DNA from 4 places in the Sporomusa sp. 246TCP1 genome. Region 2 is predicted to be linked to each of the others. Evidence: riboswitches for the same ligand, from Rfam matches in the RefSeq annotation. Region 2 holds a riboswitch; each other region holds the start of a gene.
What was found. A riboswitch is a leader RNA that binds a small molecule or an ion and turns the genes downstream of it on or off. The one in region 2 is predicted to bind cobalamin.

Region 1: linked by a shared signal. The riboswitch ahead of AC1ECB_RS25655 (REP-associated tyrosine transposase) and the one ahead of AC1ECB_RS10795 (sirohydrochlorin cobaltochelatase) in region 2 are both predicted to bind cobalamin.
Region 3: linked by a shared signal. The riboswitch ahead of AC1ECB_RS10015 (sirohydrochlorin cobaltochelatase) and the one ahead of AC1ECB_RS10795 (sirohydrochlorin cobaltochelatase) in region 2 are both predicted to bind cobalamin.
Region 4: linked by a shared signal. The riboswitch ahead of AC1ECB_RS13255 (OmpH/Skp family outer membrane protein) and the one ahead of AC1ECB_RS10795 (sirohydrochlorin cobaltochelatase) in region 2 are both predicted to bind cobalamin.

The regions. Positions count from the first base shown of each region.
Region 1 is NZ_CM170492.1:5,436,126-5,439,231, reverse strand. Features, by position in the region: gene AC1ECB_RS25660 (hypothetical protein) at 1-17, shown strand, start outside; gene AC1ECB_RS25655 (REP-associated tyrosine transposase) at 487-1,254, opposite strand; cobalamin riboswitch at 1,378-1,546, opposite strand; gene AC1ECB_RS25650 (hypothetical protein) at 1,599-2,192, opposite strand; gene AC1ECB_RS25645 (methyl-accepting chemotaxis protein) at 2,520-3,106, shown strand, end outside.
Region 2 is NZ_CM170492.1:2,240,218-2,243,323, forward strand. Features, by position in the region: cobalamin riboswitch at 221-401, opposite strand; gene AC1ECB_RS10795 (sirohydrochlorin cobaltochelatase) at 424-1,374, opposite strand; cobalamin riboswitch at 1,726-1,906, opposite strand; gene AC1ECB_RS10800 (hypothetical protein) at 2,044-2,856, opposite strand; gene AC1ECB_RS10805 (hypothetical protein) at 2,903-3,106, opposite strand, start outside.
Region 3 is NZ_CM170492.1:2,029,344-2,032,449, forward strand. Features, by position in the region: gene AC1ECB_RS10010 (adenosylcobinamide amidohydrolase) at 1-896, opposite strand, end outside; gene AC1ECB_RS10015 (sirohydrochlorin cobaltochelatase) at 969-1,862, opposite strand; cobalamin riboswitch at 2,031-2,214, opposite strand; gene AC1ECB_RS10020 (acyl-CoA dehydratase activase) at 2,297-3,064, opposite strand; gene AC1ECB_RS10025 (2-hydroxyacyl-CoA dehydratase subunit D) at 3,076-3,106, opposite strand, start outside.
Region 4 is NZ_CM170492.1:2,865,413-2,868,518, reverse strand. Features, by position in the region: gene AC1ECB_RS13265 (hypothetical protein) at 1-200, shown strand, start outside; gene AC1ECB_RS13260 (helix-turn-helix domain-containing protein) at 516-680, opposite strand; cobalamin riboswitch at 911-1,091, shown strand; cobalamin riboswitch at 1,344-1,526, shown strand; gene AC1ECB_RS13255 (OmpH/Skp family outer membrane protein) at 1,679-2,134, shown strand; gene AC1ECB_RS13250 (hypothetical protein) at 2,459-2,806, shown strand; gene AC1ECB_RS13245 (ABC transporter ATP-binding protein) at 2,943-3,106, opposite strand, start outside.

The DNA of each region.
Region 1 (3,106 bases), 2.8 Mb from region 2:
CAAGTCTAAAACCTTGACAGCGAAAAGTACAGAGTAAAAAAAGCCCAGAATAGCAGTCTACTATTCTGGCTTTTTTGTTAATGTGTAATCAAAGGACCTAGTCTTTTGATCTATTCCCTATTAGAGTACCATCTCCAAAAACATGGGGACAGGGACACAGTTTCTACACTAATAGTTGAATAATTAAAACATCCCCCCTGACCCCGTGTTATCCCTTCAAGCAAGGGGGTTTTACTTTTGGCATTGCCCCAAAAGTAAAAAAAGGTCTATGCCCTAAGCCTCCAAAAGCTGAAAAGCCGGGCGATATTCCTAAAATCCGTAAACTCGCTACGCTCAAACAGTACGGATTTTTTAACGGAATACCGCCCGGCTTTTCTCCTACGGAACGCTTTTTCCGGCAAAGGCCGGGAGGTTACGGGAGGTACGGGGGGTGCCGGGGCACCACCTTATGGAAGTGTCCAGGGGACGGGGTTGTCGACACCGCCCTCATGCTTTTAAAACAATGCCTCTATTAATTCCCGTGAGTCTTTCAATTTGTCGAATTGATAGGTTATGCTGCTGCTTAAGAATTCTTAAGTACGTATTTCTTGTGTGACTATCCAGCCGCTGCAAATCCATTGCAGTTTTTAAATTACATACCGTTTTTATTATTATTTTGGCTTCTTCGTCCATAATTTTCTGCCTGACCTCATTATCAATATCTAAACATTCATCTTCGCTTATTTCATTGATATATTCTATAAATTTGTCTATCATTATTTCTTTATCGTCGTTTATCATCCCAAACAGCACATTTATATTTACCAAATTTGCTTGATTTACATATTCGTGAAAGCTACTCCATTTATATTCTTCAACATGCTTTACTACTCCCGCTTTTACTGGATTTTGATGAATATATCTTAGTACGATTTGAAAGTATTGATCATCTTCTACTGGTTCACTCTTAAAACGGTCTTGAAATAAATTGCCTATTCTTTGATATTTATTATTATACCAATACACATAGCTCCCACATATCCGGCGCATTACTTGTTCTAATGGCTCTATTCCTATCTTCATCAACAAGTGTACATGATTTCCCATCAAACAGTATGCGTAAACCTCATATCCGCTTTTTTCTTTATATTGTTGTAGTACCTCAAGTAATTGGTTGCAATCTTCTTCATCTTCAAAGATTGTCTGACGGTTTATTCCTCGCACAATTATATGGTAGATTCCACTTTTACTCTTTTTTCTTGCTATTCTTGGCATTCATTCACCCCCATCTTTATCTTACTTCGGGGGAAAACATGGGGACAGGGACACCGTTTATACGTTAATAGTTGAATAATTAAAACATTTCCCCTGTCCCCGTGTTTTCTCTTCGCGAGTCTAGCGGTGATTGTCATTTAGGCAGTTCTGCCGGCTCTGGTTCATCGCTTGCCTGAACCTTCCCGGGACTTTCCTCCCAGTGGCATTTCTCAGGCTTGCTCTCCATTACAGTGGCAGTCTTACACTGGACTTCTATTAAGCCCCTCAGAGCACCTATACCGATTGGTATTAAGTTTTGCAGCCATTGACCTACTTGTTCCCAGTAGTGTTGGAGGTATTTGTTATCATTTTTTCAATTCTTCCGGTAATAATAATCCATCTCTCATATTTTTCAGAACACTTTCTGTACTGGGACGGAGACTATCCAATTTTTTCGAAATAAAAGTTTGATTATACATATATTTATTATTTTTAACATCTAAGCCTTTTATATCAGCTTGCATTTTATAATCCCTAGAAATTGAAAATCTACTTACGTATCCTCTCGCATCTATCGGATATATCAAAATAGATATTACATAATCAGAGTCAGTATCTTTCGCATATTGAAAACAATCTTCTTTTTTTATAAATGGTTTTTGATTGGAAAGAAATCTTTCGGTAAACTCTACAAACGCTGAAGATTGCTGTCCTTTCCCAAATATTTCTATATTGTATTTATGTGGATCAAACAGTTTCTCCATGTTGGCGGTTAGAGTATTCATAGTTTTAGTGTCATTACGTATGCTACGAGAAGCAAAGACGACAACTGAAATTTTTTTAGCCGCTATTTGTTCAGAAGCTAACTGAGGAGTATCAATAGTATTGGCAAAGCACATTGTCGTTAGGGAAACCAAAAACGCCAAACTGATTAAAAACAATTTACAAAGTTTGAGCAATGACTAACACCCCTAATATGTTTTCAATGTTTTTTACTACCTAAACAGTTAAATATTTGGTATATTTACAAATATTTCTCCTTCTCATATTAAAACAATACAAAACAAAAATCAACTTAAAAAATAAACTTAATATTGTACATTAAGTTTATTTTATTTTTACTTTATTCAATTTCTACTTTTTGTTTTAAAGGCTTGACTTTAATTAGCTGCTCTTTATCTTGCTCCCCTTGTCTTGTCAAAAAAGCTACTTTTTTTAAAAGGATATCCTAAAAAAATGACGAATTATCGAAACAATAACTATTAAATTGGCGAGGAGAGTTAATTATGCAACATGAGGATCAACCCGTAACCAATGAGGCCATTTTAGCTGCCTTTAAACTGGTTCTCCCATACCTAAATCAAATAGTTAGAGAAGACATGGCTGTTGGACTTACTGATTTAAAAAAATATCTCGGTTATTATCGTGCCAAAAAATTTGAACTAGACCTTCCTACAGGCAAACCTATTCAAGGAATACAAACCGTGGAAGAGTGTATCCGTACCGGTGCTAATACTTATGCGGATATCCCCCCGGAAGTCTACGGGCGTCCAATAAAAACAATTTTTACGCCGATTTATGGGATAAATAAAGAAATTATTGGAACATTAAGTTCAGGCATTGATTTTAATCATAGCCTTAATTTGATTAAAAATGTAGAGGAAATCGTTAGCGCAACCGCCCAGGCAGCTGACAGCGTTCATCAAATTGCAGGCAGTGCCAGTGAACTTGCAGCCTCCGGGCAACGTCTATTCCATTTATCCAGCGATTTGGCAGAAAAAAATAAACATTCTACAGAAATTTTGCAATTCATAAAAAATATTGCAGCGCAAACTAACTTGTTAGGCTTAAATGCAGCCATTGAAGCTGCCCG
Region 2 (3,106 bases):
GCATAAATTCTATTATTTATGTCATAGCAGAATTGAAAAAAGAAAGGGTCAATATTGACCCGCGCCAACGGCGCAAAGTTCTTAAGGAGCGTAAAGAAAATGGACTAAAATATTAAAACTCCTGGCCGTGGAAGGTCAGGAGTAATAACCAGTAAACGAATTAAGCTAGGTACACTTTGAAAGTGCCTACTAAATCCCCTCCCCATACCTCGTGGGTAACACGGTGATTGTCAGATAGGCAGTTCTCCTGACTTCGGATCAATGCTTGCTTAAACCTTCCCAGGACGATCATCCCAGTGGTATATCTTAAGCTTGCTCCCCGTTACAGTGGCGGGACCGCGCCGTCATTTAAACGGACTTCCCTATTAAGCCTTTAAGGCACCTATCTCGGATATATTTAATTTTCCATAAAAAAATTTGTGTCTAATTAATAACCGGAATGGCCGGACGATCTTTGCTTCTTTCGGTATAAGCTCCGGTAATAGCATCTTTTACATGTTGTACATAGATATCTTGAATGCCAACATTTTCACCGAGTCCATGAATATAGGTTTCTACTTTGAATCCAGCGGCGATCAACTGTGATTTAAAGGATTCCTTATCGTCACCAGCCATATCGTTATTTGCATGATCGCCGGCAACCAACATAATTGGCATTAAAGTAACTTTTTTAATTTTATTGTCTTTTAATTCCTTAATCACATTTTCAATGGTAGGATAACCCTCTACTGTGAATACAAAAACATTTTTTAAACCCGCATCCTGAATTTTCATTTGAAGGGCTGCATAGGCTGTATTAGAAGGATTTACGCCGCCATGACCCATTAGGGCAATTGCTTCACCTTTTCCTAATTTAGGGAATTGAGTTTGCATTGCTTTAATGGCAATCAAATAATCATCCGGTTTTTCACCCTCTTGTCCGGTGTAGTACAGGACCGGGCGACCAACGGAAATTTTTTCAAAGGATTTCTTATAATTATCAACTACATGCATAAGTTTTGCATATTCATCACCAGCTTCCATATGCAGCGGTTGAATAATAATTTCTTTATAACCATCGGCTTTCAATTTATCAAGTGCCTGTTTTTCTGTATCAAAGTGCAATCCGTCACGATCAGCTAATCGTTTAATAATAATACGAGAGGTAAATGCATGGCGAACTTCATAATCAGGGAATGCAGCTTTAATTTTGTCTTCAACCGCTTCTGTTGTAATTTTACGCGTATCTGCAAAAGTAGTGCCAAAGCTTACAACTAAAATTGCTTTTTTCCCTGCTGTTGCTTCGGCAGCATAGGTTTTTTGTCCAATAATAAGGACCCCAAAACATACTGTCATCAAAAATAAGGTCATCATAATCCAAATGGTTTTTTTCAAAATTCTTCACTCCTTATTTAGTACAAATATTTAGTGGAAATTTACAGAGAACTCAATTCACCTCCATATTGAAATAATAAGTAGACTTACCTCTTGCGTATTGGTTTATTTATATCATAGCAGAATTGTAAAAAGAAAGGGTCAAAAATGACCCGCGCAAAAAAGCGCAATGTTCAAAAGGAGTGTAGAAAAGAAAAATGGCTTAAATATTAAAACTCTCAACCGTTAAAAGTTGAGAGTAATAAACAGTAGAGTAAATACAAAACTCCTGGCGTATAAACCAGGAGTGAATTAGCTCAGAACGCTAAAAGCGTTTACTGTAATCCCCTCCCCATACCTCGTGGGTAACAAACGGTGATTGTCAGATAGGCAGTTCTCCTGACTCCGGATCGTTACTTGCTTAAACCTTCCCAAGACTATCGTCCCAGTGGTATATCTTAAGCTTGCTCCCCGTTACAGTGGCGGGACCGCGCCGGCATTTAACCGGACTTCCCTATTAAGCCTTTAAGGCACCTATCTCGTACATATTTAATTTTTTATTATATGAATAGAATATCATTCTTGAAAACAGTTGTCAAGCCTTAATTAGTTATCAATCTAAAGAGCCGTATGGAAACTTTATGTTTCAATACGGCCCTTTAACGTAAACGTTATTACCGGTCATTGAAGTTAATCTACGTCTATAATCAGCCGCCCTAGTCTCTTACGTCTATGACTATGTCCCCGAAAAAAACTCTGATAGCCTCTACGGATTGGCGTATAAGTTATAATAACCTCGCCATTATCGTATCTTTCAAGGGCAAGATCAATGGTTCCGTTAGGATCGGCATTGTAGGAGCCACCACCGCCTCCAGCACATAAATTAGAACCAGCACCGCCACCACTAAATCCACCACCGCCTCCACCTCCTAGTCCACTATCACCCGCACCACCTCCACCGCCTCCAAAGCCACCGCCTCCACTTCCGCCTTTAGCACCAGCATAAATCGCAGTTCCACCCTCTGAATTACCTTGCGCACTTTGTCCGTTTGACAATATACCTGCCCCACCGGAAGCGCTGGCAGAACTCAGTCCACCATAACCACCTGTACCCCCGCTTCCAGTGTTATTTTCTCCAGCATTACCCTCTTGGGAAGTTGATGCGTTGAGTCCATTTGAATCCGTATCCGCCCCGCCACCACCACCAGCGGCAACAAGCAGGGCATTATTTTTAGTAATATCGGAATATTCTTTGCCACGCCAGACAAATGAGCCGCCACCGCCACCGCTGCCACCTGAACCATAGCCCATTCCCCCTACTAGAATTGCAAGAATTTCCCCTGGTGTTACAGTAAAATTACCCTGTACTATTGCACCAAAACCACTAAAACCAGTTGATGCTCCACCACTCGCACCAATAGCCGTAATTGTTATTGAGGTTACGTTTTGGGGCACAGTGAAACGATCCAATTCCTCTTTATAGCCAAATCTTACAGTCTCCAAAAAATATACCACCCTTCATAAGAACATTAGTCTTTTCACTATTATCTTATGAAGGGGGGTTCTTGAAGGTTTCAATCGGAAGTTTTGCGCGCAAAAAGGCTAACCTCACAGCAAAATCTGCAAGGTTAGCCTCTAAGTTATCTACACGCAAAATTTTTGATTGCCTCAGAAGAATAAAGTCGCGGGCTGCCCAGCTATGGAATTCATACTTTTCTTGCATATCTTCAAGGACTTCCGCGCCATAATCATA
Region 3 (3,106 bases), 210 kb from region 2:
AAATGTTGTTTGTCAACTGTTCCGTATTCTTGTTGATATTGTTGATAAAGGCTGTCCTCAGTTACGCCGAAGCGGTTCATACGTCGCAGCACACTGTGCTGTTTTTGCGGGGATAAACCGCTCTGACGCAGCAAAGCATCCTTGACGGCTTGTTTGACGGTGCGACCAATCAGTTCTCCCAGTTTGGCATGTTTGCCTGCATCCTCCAAATATAGAGGTGATCCTGGGTTAGTGATCACAATCGTCTGATCTGTTCCTGAGCCGGTAGCCAATCCGGTCGAAAACCGGCTGCCGGCTACCAGTTCCTGCAAGGCTGCTGTTTTGGCCTCAGTGCAAGTCACAAGCGCTCTGGCCATAGTGCCAGCGGGAAGATCGGCATCAATAACTAACATAATATTAATAGTCCCGGCTTTATACGATGCCGGCTTTTTGCCAGGAGTAAAATACGATGCCGGATCGCCGACCCGCCCGCCGTTGCCTTCCACACCGCCGGTAGCGATGGCAGTTACGGTAAGCGACTGATAGCTTTCAGACTGTATCACAGCATTCTCCATCGATGCAGCTGTACCCATACTGGTCACTTTGCCGGGATTCAAGCCCAGCTGTCCGGCCACTTGCTGCATATATTGAGGGTAGTTTGCACCGGTTACACCAATGGCGCCTTTCATATCATGATTAAACACTGCCTTAAGATCATGCCGGATGCCACCGTTGATCACTGAAGTGCTCAATACATCCCGCGGAGCATGGAAAGCCACGATCAGACTGGTACCCTGCCGATATACCTTATCCCCGGTCGATAAGGTAGACACAGGTATTTGATCACTACCCAAACAGGGAATAGCGCCACTCCACAAAATAATAACCACCAGCAGCCCTTGTAACCACTTTTTCATTGTTTTCCTCCCTCGTACGATTACTTGCAAAATCAACGATGATTGTCAGTCAGACCGCTCTCCTGCCCCGGGTCAACAATGACTCGCATGACCCTGACTGTGGCAGTGACCCTTGCTGCAGCAATGAACATGTCCATGGTGCGGATGAGCCATGGCGGCTTTGAGATGAGCTATATAGATATCTTGAATAGCTGTATTTTCACCTAAGCCACTAAAATATACCTCAACCGCAAAGCCTGCCGCTACTAGCTGTGATTTAGCTGAATCCTCTTCCTCGCCAGCCATATCATTAGTGGCATGGTCACCGGCTACCAGCATAAATGGCATCAATGTAACCTTCTTTACCTGTTTCTGTTTGAGCTTGCTGATAATTCTGGCTAGTGACGGATATCCTTCCACCGTATAAATATACGTATTTGTAAATCCGGCATCTTCAAGCTTTAATTGAAGCACACCATAGGCGGCATTGGCCGGATGCATCCCGCCATGTCCCATAAGTACAACAGCATGTGCCGAATCCGCTGCCGACAATTGAGCTGCCAGCGCTTTTATGGCAATTTCGTAATCATCAGGATGGTTGTCCTGCCCCATGGCGTAGAGCAGCGGACGGCCTAACCGGATTTTTTCAAAAACCTTCTCATGGGTATAATGACTAACAATTCTTCGAATCTTTTCATATTCAGCCCCTGGCACAATATGCAGCGGCTGAATATATACTTCCTGAACCCCTTCAGCCTGAAGCCGCTCTAAGGCTTGTGTCTCATTAGCAATCTGAATCCCGTCACGTTCGGCCAAAATCCTGATAACAGTTCGCGAAGTAAAAGCCTGCCGCACCTCATATTCAGGAAAAGCGGCACGAATGCGGTTTTCCACGCTCTCGATATTTAGCTTCAAGGACTCTGGATAAGAAGTGCCAAAACTAACAACAATGATAGCTTTTTTTTTCGCAGCTTGTTCTTGCGTCATACATTATCTCCTCATTTCTTGTAATAGTAACTAAATAAACCCCTCTCTGAAATTCAGAAAGGGGGTTTATTTTTAATAGAGTTCGTTTTCTATGGTTATCCCTGCCTTGCTACAGCGGTTCCAAAAAGCTCTCTCCATAATCCCCTCCTCATCGCTCGTGAGTAAATAACGGTGATTGACAGACAGGCAGTTCTCCTGGCTCTGGCTCATAGTTTACCCAACCCTTCCCAAGACACAGTAGTCTCAGTGGCATACCTTGGGTTAACTCCCCATTACAGTGGCGGGACCGCGCCGGTATTTCACCGGTCTTCCCTATTAAGCCCCGTAGGGCACCTGGCTCGGCAATATTTAGTTGTTATTCGTCATATTATCATTAATACTATACCCTCTTGGCAGGTATTGTCAATAACAATTAGTAACAAGCAGAGTGAACATTACATCAAAGAACATGCCGCGCCATAGGCAACTGTGAATTGGGGATAGGATAGAACATTAACATCTCTAAAAATTTCATCTTCAATGGCGGATGCAAGTCCGCCATTATTTGCCGAACCGCCATCAAGATACAAATCGTCCTCAATTTCTTGATTTCCCAGCATACCAGCTATGCGTCTGGCAATCGATTCATGCAATCCCCTAATGATGTTCTCCTTTTTTGTCCCTTTGGCTAAAAGAGATACGATCTCGCTTTCTGCGAAAACCGCACACGTACTGTTGAGGTTGACAGAAGCATCAGCATTGTCAGCTAATGCCGCAAAATCATAGATGGGGGTGTCCAAAATACGCCCAGCCATTTCAAAAAACCTCCCGGTTCCAGCCGCACATTTATCGTTCATTTTAAAATCACTAAGTTTTCCATCTTCAGAAATTCGGATAATCTTTATATCCTGTCCACCAATATTAATCACTGTACGCGCTTTTTTACCGCTTAATAAGTATACTCCCCAAGCATTGGCGGAGACTTCATCAATGACGGTATGTGCCTGCGTTATCAGATTCTTGCCATACCCGGTGACAGACATACCTTCAATATCCTTTTTCTTTATCGCCAGATCAGTCAGGCCATCGTCAATTAATTTGAGGGCCAATGCTTCCTGTCCCGGCGCTGTTGGTACTACTTTTTTCCACAGTAGTTCTCTATCTTTAACAATTACAGTTTTTATGGCGGTGCTGCCAAGATCAAGGCCAATTTTAAATTCCATAGTTATCTCCCCTACTTTAATGTTTGTTTAAAAGCTTCTAGA
Region 4 (3,106 bases), 630 kb from region 2:
AATTCGATCTGTCGGTACTGGATGCGGCCGATGTCATTGTGATCAATTGGAAACATTTGGGGCATAGCTTGTTTTACCGGACGGTAAACTATGCCGGCAAATATAATAAGCCGATTGTATATCTCGGCAAGAGCAATGAGAAACATCTGCTTAAAGCACTGTACCGGGAATGTATTTTGTCTAAAGAAGAAAGGGGTTAGTATTGAAAAAGGAGGCATCCCCCATGAAACAGCATGTCTTTTTAGTGAAAAACAGAACGGTAGGGACGGGCTGACCCGCAACTCCTGGGGCAGTACCGACAGTATAGAACTAAGCCCTGATAAAATCCAGGATAATACAAGAAGTATACGATAACTCCCTGCAAATTCAAACAATCTCGCAACCAGTGAGTTTTCCATAATTTATTCTCCCTTCAACAAAAAATAGAAGTCTGCTGCAGCTTTGCAACTGACTTCTATTTTAAAGAAGATGATATAGAACTAATACTCCATATAGATTGTTTTAGCTCCATTTAGTCAAAGCGATTTTCGGTAAGCTGAGGGAGAAATATGCATTACAGCCTTAAAGGCACTGGCAAATTTGCTGGAATTTTCATAGCCGACGTTACCGGCAATAACCGTGATGCTATCTTGACTCGTAAGCAGCATGGAGGTTGCTGCCTGCATGCGATACGTGCGTATATAAGTAACACGTCAGTCCTTTTCTTATAGTATACTCCTAGAATAAAAAATATGCAACCGGTTACAACAAACACGCCCTCAATAAACATCAGCGGGCCTGCCCGGATAGCCGGTGGGTCATGAAGAAATAGGGGAAACGTGTCAGAAAAGACAGGAAAAAGCAGAACGAAAATTGGTGACAATTGGCAATTGCTGTGTTAAAATAAATTAATAACAAGAAGCGGACAACCACATAGTGTAATGGTACAGGTGCCCGCAAGGGCTTCATAGAAAAGCCGGTGTAAGACCGGCGCGGTCCCGCCAATGTAATGGGGAGCAAAGCCAAGAAATGCCACTGGGAGGAAAGTCCTGGGAAGGTTTGGCGGCGCGAGGAACCAGAGTCAGGAGAACTGCCTGTACAACAGTCACCATTTGACCTGCGCGTGCTCAGGGAGGGGATTTGATGTGTAGTTTACACCGGCAGTGTTGCCGTATAAACGCCGAAGCCTTTCTGAGTGATTATCGCAGAGGGGCTTCTTTTGTTTACTAGTGCCGGTAGCTGGTAACGCAGGACGGGTTGCCTGATTGCCAGGGAGCGCCAGTAAATGCCTGGGAGGATACTCTGGCCAGGGTATTAATTCATCCTGGATTGTGTCAAAAAGCAACAATTACAGAAACAACAACTGAATATTGCAAGGGATAGGTGCCCGCAAGGGCTTAATAGGGAAGTTTGGTGCAAAGCCAACACGGTCCCGCCACTGTAACGGGGAGCAATGCCGAGATATGCCACTGGGATGAAGGTCTTGGGAAGGTTTGGCAAAGCCATGAACCGCAAGTCAGGAGAACTGCCTGTCCGACAATCGCCGTTTTTCACCCACGAGGTATGGGGAGGGGATTACGTAACGTTGCCGGGACATGCCGGTAGCTTAGCGTAACCACACTCCCGGTCAGGGAGTTTTTTGTTTGCCCGCAGACGATGCGGGAAGACAGGCCAAAGAAAAATGATAGGAGTATACCCAGTGAAAAAATTACAAAACAAACTGGCAGTGCTGATCGCAATTGCATTTTTCGTATCCGGCATTTTCGGACTGTTAGCGCCGACCCAGACGCTGGCCGCCAAGGCCAACAGCAAGCAAACGGTTGGCTATGTTAACCGACAACAAGTTTTCGCCAGTTACCCCGGCATACAGGACCTCATGAACCGTATCCAGACCCTGCGGGACGAGGCACAAAAAGACTACGACACCAATGCCAAAGATCTGCCGGCAGCCGACAAGCAAACCTACAGCGATAAATTGGCCCGGCAGGAAGCCCAGCGGGAAGATGAATTGATGAAGCCGGTGGGAGATAAAATTGAGGCATCCATTAAGGCCGTCGCTGAGGAAAAAGGACTGACAGCAATTTTTGACGCAGCAACCGTGGTCTACGGTGGTACAGATATCACCGCCGATGTGATAACCAAAGTAAAACAATAAGCAGCAGCGATAGTGTACCTGAGCCTAACCGTCCTGCCCGGACGTGCTAACGACGTCCGGACAGGCTGCGATATGAATTTGTTTCAGGAGGCAATAATGTCACCTACCCGCAACAGGGCCGGACCTACTATTTGACCGCCCAGTATTTCTTCTAAACCAACGCAACTTTGCCGCGCTGATGCCCAGGCAGAGGCAAACCAGGCCTGGACAGATTGTCCGGGCCTGTTTGCCGATATCGCCGGAATCGCTTGTCTCTCACAGGGAGGAAGAGAGCAAGGCAGGATTGTCATGAATACACAATTTTTTAGAGGGAGAAGGAGGATTATGATGAATACACAGGTCATTTTGCCTGACAACAAAATCGTGGGCACCGGCTGGCGGCCGCCATTGCCCGATCTGCGCGACTATGATGAGTGCCATCCCAACCTGCAGGAAACGATAAAACGCCTGGGGATCGATGCGGCCGCGCCTTTGCCGGCCAAGGCGGATTTGCGCCAGTGGTGCAGCACACCGGTGCCGGAGCAGGGCCAGTTGGGGGCCTGTACCGCCCATGCGGCGGCAGCCATCATTGAATATTTTCAGAACCGGGCCTTTGGCAAGCATTTTACCGCCTCCCGGCTGCTCTGGCAATCAATCCGGAAGGGGTATGGCGGCAGATTGAACCGCTTTTAGCCGGTAAGCTAGATGATGCCGCCTTTGCCGGCCGGATTTTGGACATGATTGCCCAGGGGGAAATCGCCTGATGTTGATTATGTAATTACTAATGGTCTTACCTTGCTCCAAGATAAGGTCTATTTATCGCAAACTTTTATAATGACCAATTCATATTTTGTGTTTGAGTTTTAACCATGTGATGATATAAGCCGTCTTGTTTTAGCAAATCATCAGGTCTGCCTTGCTGAGAGACATATCCATCAGACAAAACGACGATCTTATCGGCATTGGCGACGGTTCTCATACGATGGGCAATAA